Regions from separate parts of the Streptomyces sp. NPDC055632 genome, predicted to be linked through region 2. Evidence: predicted binding sites of a transcription regulator. Region 2 holds the regulator's gene; the other holds the start of a gene.
The links. The regulator HspR, encoded in region 2, represses chaperone genes until heat shock. The targets are predictions, from matches to a motif close to TTGAGNNNNNNNNNCTCAA.
Positions count from the first base shown of each region.

Region 1: a site for HspR is predicted at 3,200-3,218, ahead of lon (endopeptidase La). Genes of this name have one in related genera too.

Region 1 covers NZ_JBSHHY010000025.1:104,891-111,053, reverse strand. Annotated here, with positions in the region: gene ACWGSR_RS27350 (DUF4240 domain-containing protein) at 68-655, opposite strand; gene lon (endopeptidase La) at 766-3,177, opposite strand; gene ACWGSR_RS27340 (GNAT family N-acetyltransferase) at 3,308-3,946, shown strand; gene ACWGSR_RS27335 (hypothetical protein) at 4,068-4,625, shown strand; gene ACWGSR_RS27330 (spermidine synthase family protein) at 5,144-5,815, shown strand; gene ACWGSR_RS27325 (response regulator transcription factor) at 5,887-6,163, shown strand, end outside.
Region 2 covers NZ_JBSHHY010000002.1:431,802-437,964, forward strand. Annotated here, with positions in the region: gene grpE (nucleotide exchange factor GrpE) at 1-379, shown strand, start outside; gene dnaJ (molecular chaperone DnaJ) at 410-1,585, shown strand; gene ACWGSR_RS04595 (heat shock protein transcriptional repressor HspR) at 1,590-2,033, shown strand; gene ACWGSR_RS04600 (hypothetical protein) at 2,107-2,592, opposite strand; gene ACWGSR_RS04605 (helix-turn-helix transcriptional regulator) at 2,601-3,593, opposite strand; gene ACWGSR_RS04610 (hypothetical protein) at 3,721-4,017, shown strand; gene ACWGSR_RS04615 (Rieske (2Fe-2S) protein) at 4,014-4,334, shown strand; gene ACWGSR_RS04620 (pyridoxamine 5'-phosphate oxidase family protein) at 4,495-4,899, opposite strand; gene clpB (ATP-dependent chaperone ClpB) at 5,053-6,163, shown strand, end outside.

The DNA.
Region 1 (6,163 bases), on a different contig from region 2:
ACGGGGTCCGGGCGGCACCCGGGGCACGTGCCGGGGGTCCCGCCGGTCCGGCGGCGCCCGGCACGCCCTAGGAGCCGGACGGCCCGGGCGGGAAGAGGGCGGTGAGCCGGGGCAGGGCCGACCCCTCCGGCCCGGCCGCCCCGCGCTCCTCGTCCTCTTCCCCCTCGTCCTCCTCGTCCTCCTCCGCGGCCTCCACCGCTTCGAGGAACTCCTCCCCGTCGTCGTCCTCCTGGCCGGTCAGCTCGTCGTACGCGTCCTGGGCGACGTAGTCGAGCTCCTCCCACTCGGGCCACTCGTCGTCGTCCCAGTCGTCGTGGTGCCGCCCCACGAGCGCCCGTACGTCGGACACGTCGGCCAGCGCGTCCGGGTCGGCGAGCACCGACGCGTACACCTTCCGTCCCTGGCCCACCAGCCAGAGCGTGAAGTAGTGGAAGCCGTCGTCCGTGCAGCCGCCGCCCTCGATCCGGTTCGCCGCCCTCCACAGCGCGTGCGTGTCGGCCGCCCCGCACGCCTTCTCCAGGCGCACCTGGAACGCCACGCTCTCCTCGGCCGGACGCCGCAGCAGCTCCCCCTCCAGCCACTCCAGCCGCTCGTCCCGGGTGCCGGGGCGGCCGCTCAACTCGTCGATGAGAGCCCAGAAGGCGTCTTCGTTCATGCGTACGATCATGACAGCCGGGACTGACATCGCGGACCCGCCCCCGGACCGGCGTCCGGACGTGCCGGAGCGGGGCGCCCCCGAGGGAACGCCCCGCTCCTGACGAGGGGTTACGCGGCCACGCCCACCGGCACCTCCGCCGGGGCGAGGGCGATCTCCAGGACCTGCCGGACGTCCGTCACGGGGTGGACCTCCAGCTTCTCCAGGATCTCGGCCGGGACGTCGTCCAGGTCGGCCTCGTTCCGCTTGGGGATCACGACGGTGGTGATGCCCGCCCGGTGCGCGGCGAGCAGCTTCTGCTTCACGCCGCCGATCGGCAGGACCCGGCCGGTGAGGGAGACCTCGCCGGTCATGGCCACGTCCGTGCGGACGAGCCGGCCGCTCAGCAGGGAGGCCAGGGCGGTCGTCATGGTGACGCCCGCGCTCGGCCCGTCCTTGGGGACCGCGCCCGCCGGGAAGTGGATGTGCACGCCCCGGTCCTTGAGGCCGGTGACGGGCAGCTCCAGCTCCGCGCCGTGCGAGCGGAGGAAGGAGAGCGCGATCTGCGCCGACTCCTTCATCACGTCGCCCAGCTGTCCGGTGAGGGTGAGGCCGGCGGCGCCGGTCTCCGGGTCGGCCAGGGAGGCCTCCACGAAGAGGACGTCACCGCCCGCGCCGGTCACCGCGAGTCCGGTGGCGACGCCCGGCACGGACGTCCGGCGCTCGGCCGGGTCCTGCGCCGACTCGGGCACGTGGTGCGGGCGCCCGATCAGCTCCCGCAGGTCCTCCGGGCGGACCGTGAACGGCAGCTCGCGGTCGCCCAGTTCGTGCTGGGCCGCGACCTTCCGCAGCAGCCGGGAGACCGCCCGCTCCAGGGTGCGGACGCCCGCCTCGCGGGTGTACTCGCCGGCCAGCTTCCGCAGCGACGCCTCCTCCAGGACGACCTCGCCGGGCTCCAGGCCCGCCCGCTCCAGCTGCCGGGGCAGCAGGTGGTCGCGGGCGATGACGACCTTCTCGTCCTCGGTGTAGCCGTCGAGCCGCACCAGTTCCATGCGGTCGAGGAGGGCCTCCGGGATGGACTCCAGGACGTTCGCGGTGGCCAGGAAGACCACGTCGGAGAGGTCGAGCTCGACCTCCAGGTAGTGGTCGCGGAAGGTGTGGTTCTGCGCCGGGTCGAGGACTTCGAGGAGGGCCGCCGCGGGGTCGCCGCGGAAGTCGGAGCCGACCTTGTCGATCTCGTCGAGCAGGACCACCGGGTTCATGGACCCGGCCTCCTTGATCGCGCGGACGATCCGGCCGGGCAGGGCGCCCACGTACGTACGCCGGTGGCCGCGGATCTCCGCCTCGTCCCGGACGCCGCCGAGGGCGACCCGGACGAACTCGCGGCCCATCGCGTGGGCGACGGACTCACCGAGGGAGGTCTTGCCGACGCCGGGCGGGCCGACGAGGGCGAGGACGGCGCCGCCCCGGCGCCCGCCGACCACGCCGAGACCGCGGTCGGCGCGCCGCTTGCGCACCGCCAGGTACTCGGTGATCCGCTCCTTCACGTCGTCCAGGCCCGCGTGCTCGGCGTCGAGCACCGCGCGGGCGCCCCGGATGTCGTACCGGTCCTCGGTCCGCTCGTTCCAGGGCAGTTCGAGGATCGTGTCGAGCCAGGTGCGGATCCAGGAGCCCTCGGGGGACTGGTCGCTGGACCGCTCCAGCTTCTCGACCTCCTTGAGGGCGGCCTCGCGCACCTTCTCGGGCAGGTCGGCGGCCTCCACGCGGGCGCGGTAGTCGTCGGACTCGTCGCCCTCGGCCTCACCGTTGAGGTCGCGGAGCTCCTTGCGGACGGCTTCGAGCTGGCGGCGGAGCAGGAACTCGCGCTGCTGCTTGTCGACGCCCTCCTGGACGTCCTTGGCGATGGTCTCGGCGACGTCCTGCTCGGCGAGGTGCTCGCGGAGCTGGGCGGTGGCGAGGCGCAGCCGGGCGACCGGGTCGGCGGTCTCCAGGAGTTCGATCCGCTGGGCGACGGTCAGGAAGGGCGAGTAGCCGGAGTTGTCGGCGAGGGCGCCGACGCCGTCGATCTGCTGGACGCGGTCGACGACCTGCCAGGCACCGCGCTTCTTGAGCCAGGTGGTGGCCAGCGCCTTGTACTCCTTGACCAGTTCGGTCACGGAGCCGGGCAGCGGGTCGGGCAGGGTCTCCTCGACGGCGGTGCCCTCGACCCACAGGGCGGCGCCGGGGCCGGTCGTCCCGGCACCGATGCGGACGCGGCCGCGGCCGCGCACCAGCGCGCCCGGGTCGCCGTCGGACAGGCGTCCCACCTGCTCGACGGTCCCGAGGACGCCGGTCCCGGCGTAGGTGCCGTCGACGCGGGGCACGAGCAGCACCCGCGGCTTTCCCCCTCCCGGCCGTGCGGCGGCCTGGGCGGCCTCGACGGCGGCCCGTACGTCGTTGTCGGACAGGTCCAGCGGCACCACCATTCCGGGCAGCACGACCTCGTCGTCGAGCGGCAGCACAGGCAGAGTGAGCGGCGCGGACGCCATGGACTCGGAAGCCATGATCTCCCCTTCGGCAGTCAAGTTGAGCTGTACGGACTCAATGCTTGTGAGCCCCTCAATGTTCCCGGACGCCCGTTCGCTCTGAGCGATCACCCTCGCACGCCCACCGATCGGCCGATGTAATACCTCCATGGATATGCGAGCCATTACATCGGCCTGGGTGGAGGGCTGGACCGTCTCCCGGGGCACCCCGACCGCCGTCGACCAGCCGTGGGGTCACCGGATCGACGTGGGCCTCCCCCGGCACGTCCTGCGGCACGTGCTGCCCGCCCCCGACGCGGCCACCGTCGGCGCGCTCTGCGAGCGGCTCACCGAGCCGTACAGCTGGCTCAAGGTGATGGCGGACGCCGGGGAGGTGGCGCCGTGGATCACCGAGGGGTGGACGATCCCCGACGACCCCGGCTTCATGATGGTCAAGCCGCTGGACCCCGGCGTCCGCCCCTCGCCGCCCGAGGGGTACGCCCGGACCGTCGAGGTCCGGGACGGCGTCGTCCGGGTCCGGATCCTCGCCCCGGACGGCACCCTCGCCGCCCGGGGGCAGATCGCCCCGACCGGCGCCACCGCCGTCGCCGACCAGATCGAGACGGACGCGGCGCACCGGCGCCGGGGCCTCGGCGCGAACGTCGTGCTCACCCTGGAGGCCGCCGCCGCGCAGGCGGGCGCCGCGACCGGAGTGCTCTCCGCCACCACGGACGGCCGACAGCTCTACGCCGCGCTGGGCTGGGAGTACCGGGGGCCGCTGACCGGGATCGTACGGGGGGAGGGCTGAGCCCCGGACGCTCCGGACGGCGGCGGAATCCGGTCGTCCGGCTGCGGGGAGGCGGCCCGCCGGGCATGCTCCTCCCATGAGTCCCACGAGGCGAGGCGGACGGGGAAGGCGATGCGGGGCCGTGCTGCTCGCGGCGGTCCTGGCGGGCGGCGCGACCGGCTGCGGCGCGGACACCGGGGCTCCCCCGGCGCTCGGCGCACCGGGGAGCGCGTCCGGACCGAGCGCGTCCGGCCCGACGACCGGTCCGGGCGCTCCCGGAACCACGCCCGGACCGAGCAGCCCCGGCACCCCCGGCGCCACGACCGGGCCGAGCGCCCCGCGGGACGACCCCCGGCCGGGCCAGGTCCTCGTCCGGGTGACCGTCACCGGCGGCTTCGCCGGGGTCAGGAACCGGCTCGTCGTCCACCGGGACGGGGGATGGACGATCCGCTCCGGCGACAAGCCGCCCCGGACCGGCCGGCAGACCCCCGCCGAGGCCGCCGAGCTGCGCGCGGCCCTGGAGGACCCCGCGTTCGCCCTCGTCCCGGCGCGGCCGACCGGACGGCCGATCGCCGACGGCTTCCAGTACGAGGTGGCCTACCGCCACCGCGTGGTCGTCGCGGGCGACGACGACCGGCCGCCCGCGCTCCAGCGCGTCTTCGACGCCCTCCCGGAGGGCGGGCCGCCGACGAGCCCGTGAGCTCGGGGGGCACGCCTCCGAGCAGCGCTTTCCCGGACCGTGACCCGTGAGGCCCCTCCCTCCCCCGCTTCCCCGCGCACCCCTTCTCCCCTCTGCTCCTCCACTCCCGTTCCCCCGCCCCGCCCAGCGCGCCCGCCGCCCTCGCCGGTACGGCGGCGGTCGCCGCCCGGGCCGCCCGATGGCTGGAAACAGCCCCCGGCGCCGGGCCCTCCGACCGGCTTCCGGCCGTCGTCCTCGACCCGCTGCTCGCGGCGGCCGGCGAAGGGGCGGCGGGCGCTCGGGGGACGGGGGCGGGACGTCGGACGGACCGGCGGGCGGTGCGCTCCGGGCGGCCCGGCCCGCGACCTCCCGGGGTCGGGGCGGTGGTGGGACCGGAGCAGGTCGGAGGGTCGGGGGAGGGCCTCCCGGGAGAGGGGGTGGGCCACGACCGGCCGTTCCCGTAACGCGTTTGTGATCGTCACCACCGCGCGGCCAGGATGGCGGGAACCATCCGACGAGACGACGAGAGCGGAGTGACGATGTCGGGAACCGTGACCCTCGACCGGCGCGAAGGACCCCACGGAGAGGTCGTCCTGCGGCGCCGCGACGAGCACTACGAGATCATCGCCAACGGCACCTTCCTGATGGACACCTCCGACGGGCGCTCCGAGCGGCTCCTGGTCGACGCGGCCCTCGCCTCGCTCCCCGAGGAGCGCCGGGCCGGCGCCTCCGTCCTCGTCGGCGGTCTCGGCGTCGGCTTCTCCCTCGCCCACGCCGCCGCCGACCCCCGCTGGGGCCGGATCGTGGTCGCCGAGCGCGAGGAGGCGATCATCGACTGGCACCGGCGGGGCCCGCTCGCCGCGATCTCCGGGGCCGCGCTCGCCGATCCCCGGACCGTGATCCTGCACACGGACCTGGTGGAGCACGTCCACACCTCCGCCGACACCTACGACGCCCTCTGCCTCGACATCGACAACGGCCCCGACTGGACCGTCACCGAGGACAACGAATCCCTTTACTCCGCCGAGGGGTTGGCGGCCTGCGCGGACCGGTTGAACCCCGGTGGGATCCTCGCCGTGTGGTCCGCGCGGCCCTCCGGGGATTTCGAAGCAACCTTGCGGAATGCCGGATTCAGCGGGGTACGGACGGAAGAGATCCCCGTTGCCCGGGGCGTCCCGGACGCGGTCCACCTCGCCGTGCGTCCCGGCTGACTCCTGGATAGCCGGGACACCGCCGGTACCTCTAGGCTGCTGCACCGACATCGGCGACGCGAGGCGGGGCAATGGAGCAGACACACACCACTCACCACGGTGCGGCGGCCACTCCGGGGGCCCAGCGGCGCGTCCTGGTGGTCGAGGACGACGCCACGATCGTCGAGGCGATCTCCGCCCGGCTGCGCGCCGAGGGCTTCCTCGTGCAGACCGCGACCGACGGCCCCGCCGCCGTCGACGCCGCCGAGGCCTGGCAGCCCGACCTGATGGTCCTGGACATCATGCTGCCCGGCTTCGACGGCCTGGAGGTGTGCCGCAGAGTCCAGGCCCAGCGGCCCGTCCCGGTCC
Region 2 (6,163 bases):
CGCCGTCGCGAGCCTCCTGTCCGAGCTCCTTCCCGTGCTCGACGACGTCGGCCGGGCCCGGGACCACGGCGAGCTCGTGGGCGGGTTCAAGTCGGTGGCCGAATCGCTGGAGACCGTCGTCGCCAAGATGGGTCTGCAGCAGTTCGGCAAGGAGGGCGAGCCCTTCGACCCGACGATCCACGAGGCCCTGATGCACTCGTACGCGCCGGACGTCACCGAGACGACCTGCGTGGCGATCCTGCAGCCCGGGTACCGGATCGGCGAGCGGACCATCAGGCCCGCCCGCGTGGCCGTCGCCGAGCCCCAGCCGGGCGCGGCCCCGGCCAAGGACGAGAAGCAGTCGGCCGACGAGGAGAGCGGTGCCCCCGAGGAGGGGTGACGCAACGATCGTCCGGAAGGAGGGACGTCGATGAGCACGAAGGACTTCGTCGAGAAGGACTACTACAAGGTCCTCGGCGTCCCCAAGGACGCCACCGAGGCCGAGATCAAGAAGGCGTACCGGAAGCTCGCCCGCGAGAACCATCCGGACGCCAACAAGGGCGACACCAAGGCCGAGGAGCGCTTCAAGGAGATCTCCGAGGCGAACGACGTCCTCGGTGACCCCAAGCGGCGCAAGGAGTACGACGACGCCCGCGCGCTCTTCGGGAACGGCGGCCTCCGGGCCGGCGGTCCCGGGGGCGGCGGCTCGTTCAACTTCGACCTGGGCGACCTCTTCGGAGGCGCCCAGGGCGGCCCCGGCGGCTTCGGCGGCGGGGGCGGCGGCATCGGGGACGTCTTCGGCGGCCTGTTCAACCGCGGCGGGGGCGGCGCCCGCACCCAGCCGCGGCGCGGCCAGGACGTCGAGTCCGAGGTGACGCTCAGCTTCACCGAGGCCATCGAGGGCGCGACCGTGCCGCTGCGGATGTCCAGCCAGCAGCCGTGCACGGCGTGTTCGGGCACCGGCGACAAGAACGGCACCCCCCGGGTGTGCCCGACCTGCGTCGGCACCGGGCAGGTCTCGCGCGGCAGCGGCGGCGGCTTCTCGCTCACCGACCCCTGCGCGGACTGCAAGGGGCGCGGCCTCATCGCCGAGACCCCCTGCGACGTCTGCAAGGGCAGCGGCCGGGCCAAGTCCTCCCGCACCATGCAGGTCCGCATCCCGGCCGGCGTGAGCGACGGCAAGAAGATCCGGCTGCGCGGCAAGGGGGCGCCGGGCGAGCGCGGCGGGCCCAACGGCGACCTGTACGTCGTCGTGCACGTCGACGCCCACCCGGTCTTCGGCCGCCAGGACGACAACCTCACGGTCACGGTGCCGGTCTCCTTCACGGAGGCGGCGCTCGGCGGCGAGGTCAAGGTGCCGACCCTCGGCGGCCCCGCGGTCACCCTCAAACTGCCCGCGGGCACGCCGAACGGCCGGAAGATGCGGGCCCGGGGCAAGGGCGCGGTCCGCAAGGACGGCACGCGCGGCGACCTGCTCGTCACGGTCGAGGTCGCCGTGCCGAAGGAGCTGGACGACAAGGCACGCGAGGCCCTGGAGACCTATCGCGAGGCGACCGCCTCCGAGGACCCGCGGGCCGAGCTGTTCCAGGCCGCGAAGGGAGCGTGACCCGGTGGAAGGGCGCCGACGCAATCCGTACGAACTGACCGACGAGTCGCCGGTGTACGTCATCTCGGTGGCGGCCCAGCTCTCCGGTCTGCACCCCCAGACCCTCCGTCAGTACGACCGGCTCGGTCTGGTCTCCCCGGACCGCACGGCGGGCCGGGGGCGGCGCTACTCGGCCCGCGACATCGAACTGCTCCGCCAGGTGCAGCAGTTGTCGCAGGACGAGGGCATCAACCTGGCCGGGATCAAGCGCATCATCGAACTGGAGAACCAGGTCGCGGCGCTCCAGAGCCGGATCGCCGAGCTGTCGGCGGCGGTGGACGGCGCGGCGGCGGCGATGCGGCAGCGCGAGGCCCAGGTGCACGCCTCCTACCGGCGCGACCTCGTGCCGTACCAGGACGTGCAGCAGGCCAGCGCGCTGGTGGTCTGGCGCCCCAAGCGCGGCGAGTAGCCCCGCACTTCGCCCTCATGCCACGAGGCCCCCTCCGCACCCGCGGAGGGGGCCTCGCGCGCGTCCCGGGGGATCAGGGGATCAGCTCGGTCACGATGTCGCCGACCGTCTCCCACCAGGGGGCCGCGCCCGTGCCGAAGGCGGCGGCGAGGGCGGTGCCGACGGCGAGGTCGAGCGGTTCGGGGGCGCGGTCCGGCGGCCACTCGGCGTCCACGCGCCCGTCCCCGCCGGAGACCAGGGTGCCGAGCCGCCGCCCGTCCCGGGTCAGCCGGCTCTCCGCGTACGAGCAGGGGACGAGCCGGTGGCGGACCCCGCCGGTGACGGCGTCCACCCGGTAGGAGCGGCGCAGCAGCCGCCCCCGGGCGGGGCGGAGGACGGCCGGGGCGCCGTCCACGGTGAGCGCGAGGAGGGCCGCCTTGCGGGTGCCGATCGGGACGTGGTCCACGGGCGCGGTCCCGGGGGCCCGTACGAGCTCCACGACGGGCAGTCCCGGCCCGGAGACGCGCAGGGTCCCGGCGGGCCCGTCGAGTTCGATCCGTACGTCCGCGTCCATGTCCATGGGGGTGTTCACCGTGCTGGTTCGTCCTGTTCGAGGATGCCGGACCGGGCGATGAGGTAGCCGAGCTGGGCCCGGCTGCCGCTGCCGAGGGTGGCGGCGAGTTTGGCGATGTGGGCCCGGCAGGTGCGCACGTTCATCCCGAGCCGGCGGGCGATGGCCTCGTCCACGTGCCCCTCGACGAGGAGCCGGGCGATGGAGCGCTGGACGCCGCCGATGCCGTCCACGGACGGCTTGTAGGGGATCTCCTCGTCCCAGGGCACGCCGTGCAGCCAGAACTGCTCGAAGACGCCGACGAGGTACTGGACGAGCCCTTCGTGGCGCAGTTCCAGGGCGACCTGGCGGTCGCTGCGGGCCGGTACGAAGGCCACCTTCCGGTCGACGATGATCAGCCGGTCGATGATCTCTTCCAGGGTGCGCAGGGCGAGCCCGTAGGGGGCGACCCGCTCGACGTAGGCCAGGGTGGCGGGGTGGTGCCGGGCGGTGTGCTGGTAGAGCGTGCGCATGCGGACGCCCCGGTCGAGCAGGGGTTCCATGCGGCGCAGGGCCGCTTCGAGGGTCTCGGGCCGGCGTCCGCTGCCCGGCTGGACGGTGAGGAGCTCCGTCGTGCACTCGTTGATGACGCGGTCCAGCGTGGCGTTGATGACGCTGAGGCCTTCGAGGACGGTGATCGCCTGTGTGGCGGAGGGGTCCGGCGTGTGGATCGCGAGGAACGGCTCGAACACGTCGGCCAGGGCGATGGCGTGCTGGCGGCGCGCCTGGATCTCCTGCTCTATGGGGTGGATGAGCTGGTTCAGGGCGATCGTGGGCGGGATCGGGTGCAGCCACTGGCTGTCGTCCGGATCCGGGTGCAGGAGCGACAGTTCCTTCAGGCAGGGGGCGGCCTCGGCCTCGGAACGGGCTATTCGGCCCGTGCGGAGGGCTTTCGCGTACAGGTCCTTGCCCACGGCGCACAGTTCCCCGCGACTGTGCTTATGTGTGGAAGCGTCACATTCAAGCCCCATTTACACCCCCTCAGGGTCATGCATTACAGGAACATGATGCCCGGCTTGGGTGGTGAAAAGGAGCTGGTGTGAGCCATCGTCTAAAGCGCGGGGGGGAGGTAGTGATCAAAAGAGGTGGAGATCGGCCATGACCAGGATGGTTCGTGCACTTGGCGCCATAGCCGTTGCGGCGGCTGCTCTCGGTGCGCTCGCCGTTGGCGAGCCCTCGTGGGAGACGCACCCGGCGCACTCGGTGGCGGGGCAGAACGAGCCCTCGTGGGAGACCGCCCCGGCGCGCGAGCTGCTCGCCAAGCCCGGTGAGCCCTCGTGGGAGACCGCCCCGGCACATGGGGTGCTCGCCAAGCCGGGCGAGCCCTCGTGGGAGGTCGCCCCGCTGGAGGGGGAGCCCTCCTGGGAGATCGCGCCCAGGGGCGTCGGAGCGTGAGCGTCCCACCGGACGACCGCAGGTTCCGTCGGGAGATGGCCTCGGCCTACCGGTCGGGCTGGCACTTCGTCGACCTCGCCACGGCCATCCCCCACCGTGGCGACTCGCTGAAGGTCACCCTCTTCGGAGAACCGATCGTCGTCGCACGGGAGCAGGACGAGGACGTCCGCGCCTACCGGTGCCTGCGCCGGCCGCGCGGCGCCCCGCAGCCCATCCGCTGTGCCATCCGGTACGGCATGATCTTCGTCAACCTCGACCAGCGTGACCACCAGCTGATCGAACCCGAGACCATCACCGCCACCCCCCGCAGTGCCTGAGCGATCCCCCCGTCGTTGTAGGTCGCCCAGGTACTTCCCCCACACAGCGGCGCCATCGCGGACCTGAAACGCGATGGCGCCGCTGTGCTGCGCCCGTGTTTTTTCCGGACGCCCGTGTTCTTCCCGGGCGCCCGTGTTCCTTCCGGGCCCCCGGTCCGCCTCAGGCGCGGCCCATCGCCCGCGTGAGGGCGATCTCGATCACGACCCGGTCCGGGTTCGGGGCCGGCGTGCGGCCGTAGCGCTCCGCATAGCGGGCCACGGCGTCCTCGACGGCCTCCGGCTCCGTGCGGATCCGGGCGACGCCCTCCAGGGTGGCCCAGCGCGCCCGGTCGACCTGGCAGACCGCGACCCGCGCGCCCTCCTCGCCCGCCGCCAGGACGTTGGCGATCTTCCGGCTGTGTCTGTTGGCGATCACCCGCGCGTACCCGCCCTCGGGGTCGTACGTGACGCCGACCGCCACCACGTGCGGCGTGCCGTCCGGGCGCGGCGTGGTCAGGGTGCACACGTGCTTCTCGCGCCAGAAGGCGAGGTAGGAGTCGGAGGGGTTCCTGGGATCCGTTGCCATACCCGGAAAGTACCCGCCGGACCGCCCCCTCCGTTAACTTGAGCGCCTTCGGCTCAACTTTGTGTACCCTGTAAGGGTCACGGAAATCGTGGAGCGGACCCGCACCCGTACGGGACCGCGCAGGCGACGCATGCCGAGGAGGAGCAACCGCACATGGACGCCGAACTGACCAACAGGAGCCGGGACGCGATCAACGCGGCCACCAGCCGCGCCGTGTCCGAGGGACACCCGGACCTGACCCCGGCCCATCTGCTGCTCGCCCTCCTCGCCGGCCAGGACAACGAGAACATCACCGACCTGCTCGCCGCCGTCGAGGCCGACCAGGCGGCCGTGCGCTCCGAGGCCGAGCGGCTCCTCGCCGCCCAGCCGAGCGTCACCGGCTCCACGGTCGCGCCCCCGCAGCCCAACCGCGAGCTGCTCGCGGTCATCGCGGACGCCGCGCGGCGGGCCGAGGAGCTCGGGGACGACTTCCTCTCCACCGAGCACCTCCTCATCGGTGTCGCCGCCCGGGGCGGCCGGGCCGGTGAGATCCTCGACCGGCAGGGCGCGAGCGCGAAGAGGCTGCTGGACGCCTTCGAGACGAACAGGGGAGGACGCCGGGTGACCACACCCGACCCGGAAGGGCAGTACAAGGCGCTGGAGAAGTTCGGCACGGACTTCACCGCCGCCGCGCGCGAGGGCAGGCTGGACCCGGTCATCGGCCGCGACCACGAGATCCGGCGCGTGGTCCAGGTGCTCTCCCGCCGCACCAAGAACAACCCGGTCCTCATCGGCGAGCCCGGCGTCGGCAAGACCGCCGTCGTCGAGGGACTCGCCCAGCGGATCGTGAAGGGCGACGTCCCCGAGTCCCTGAAGAACAAGCGGCTCGTCTCGCTCGACCTCGGCGCGATGGTCGCCGGCGCGAAGTACCGCGGCGAGTTCGAGGAGCGCCTGAAGACCGTCCTCTCCGAGATCAAGGAGAGCGACGGCCAGATCATCACCTTCATCGACGAGCTGCACACGGTCGTCGGCGCGGGCGCCGGCGGCGACTCCGCCATGGACGCGGGCAACATGCTCAAGCCGATGCTGGCCCGCGGCGAGCTGCGCATGGTCGGCGCGACCACCCTGGACGAGTACCGCGAGCGGATCGAGAAGGACCCCGCCCTGGAGCGCCGCTTCCAGCAGGTCCTGGTCGCCGAGCCGACGGTCGAGGACACCATCGCGATCCTGCGCGGCCTCAAGGGCCGGTACGAGGCCCACCACAAGGTGCAGATCAACGACTCCG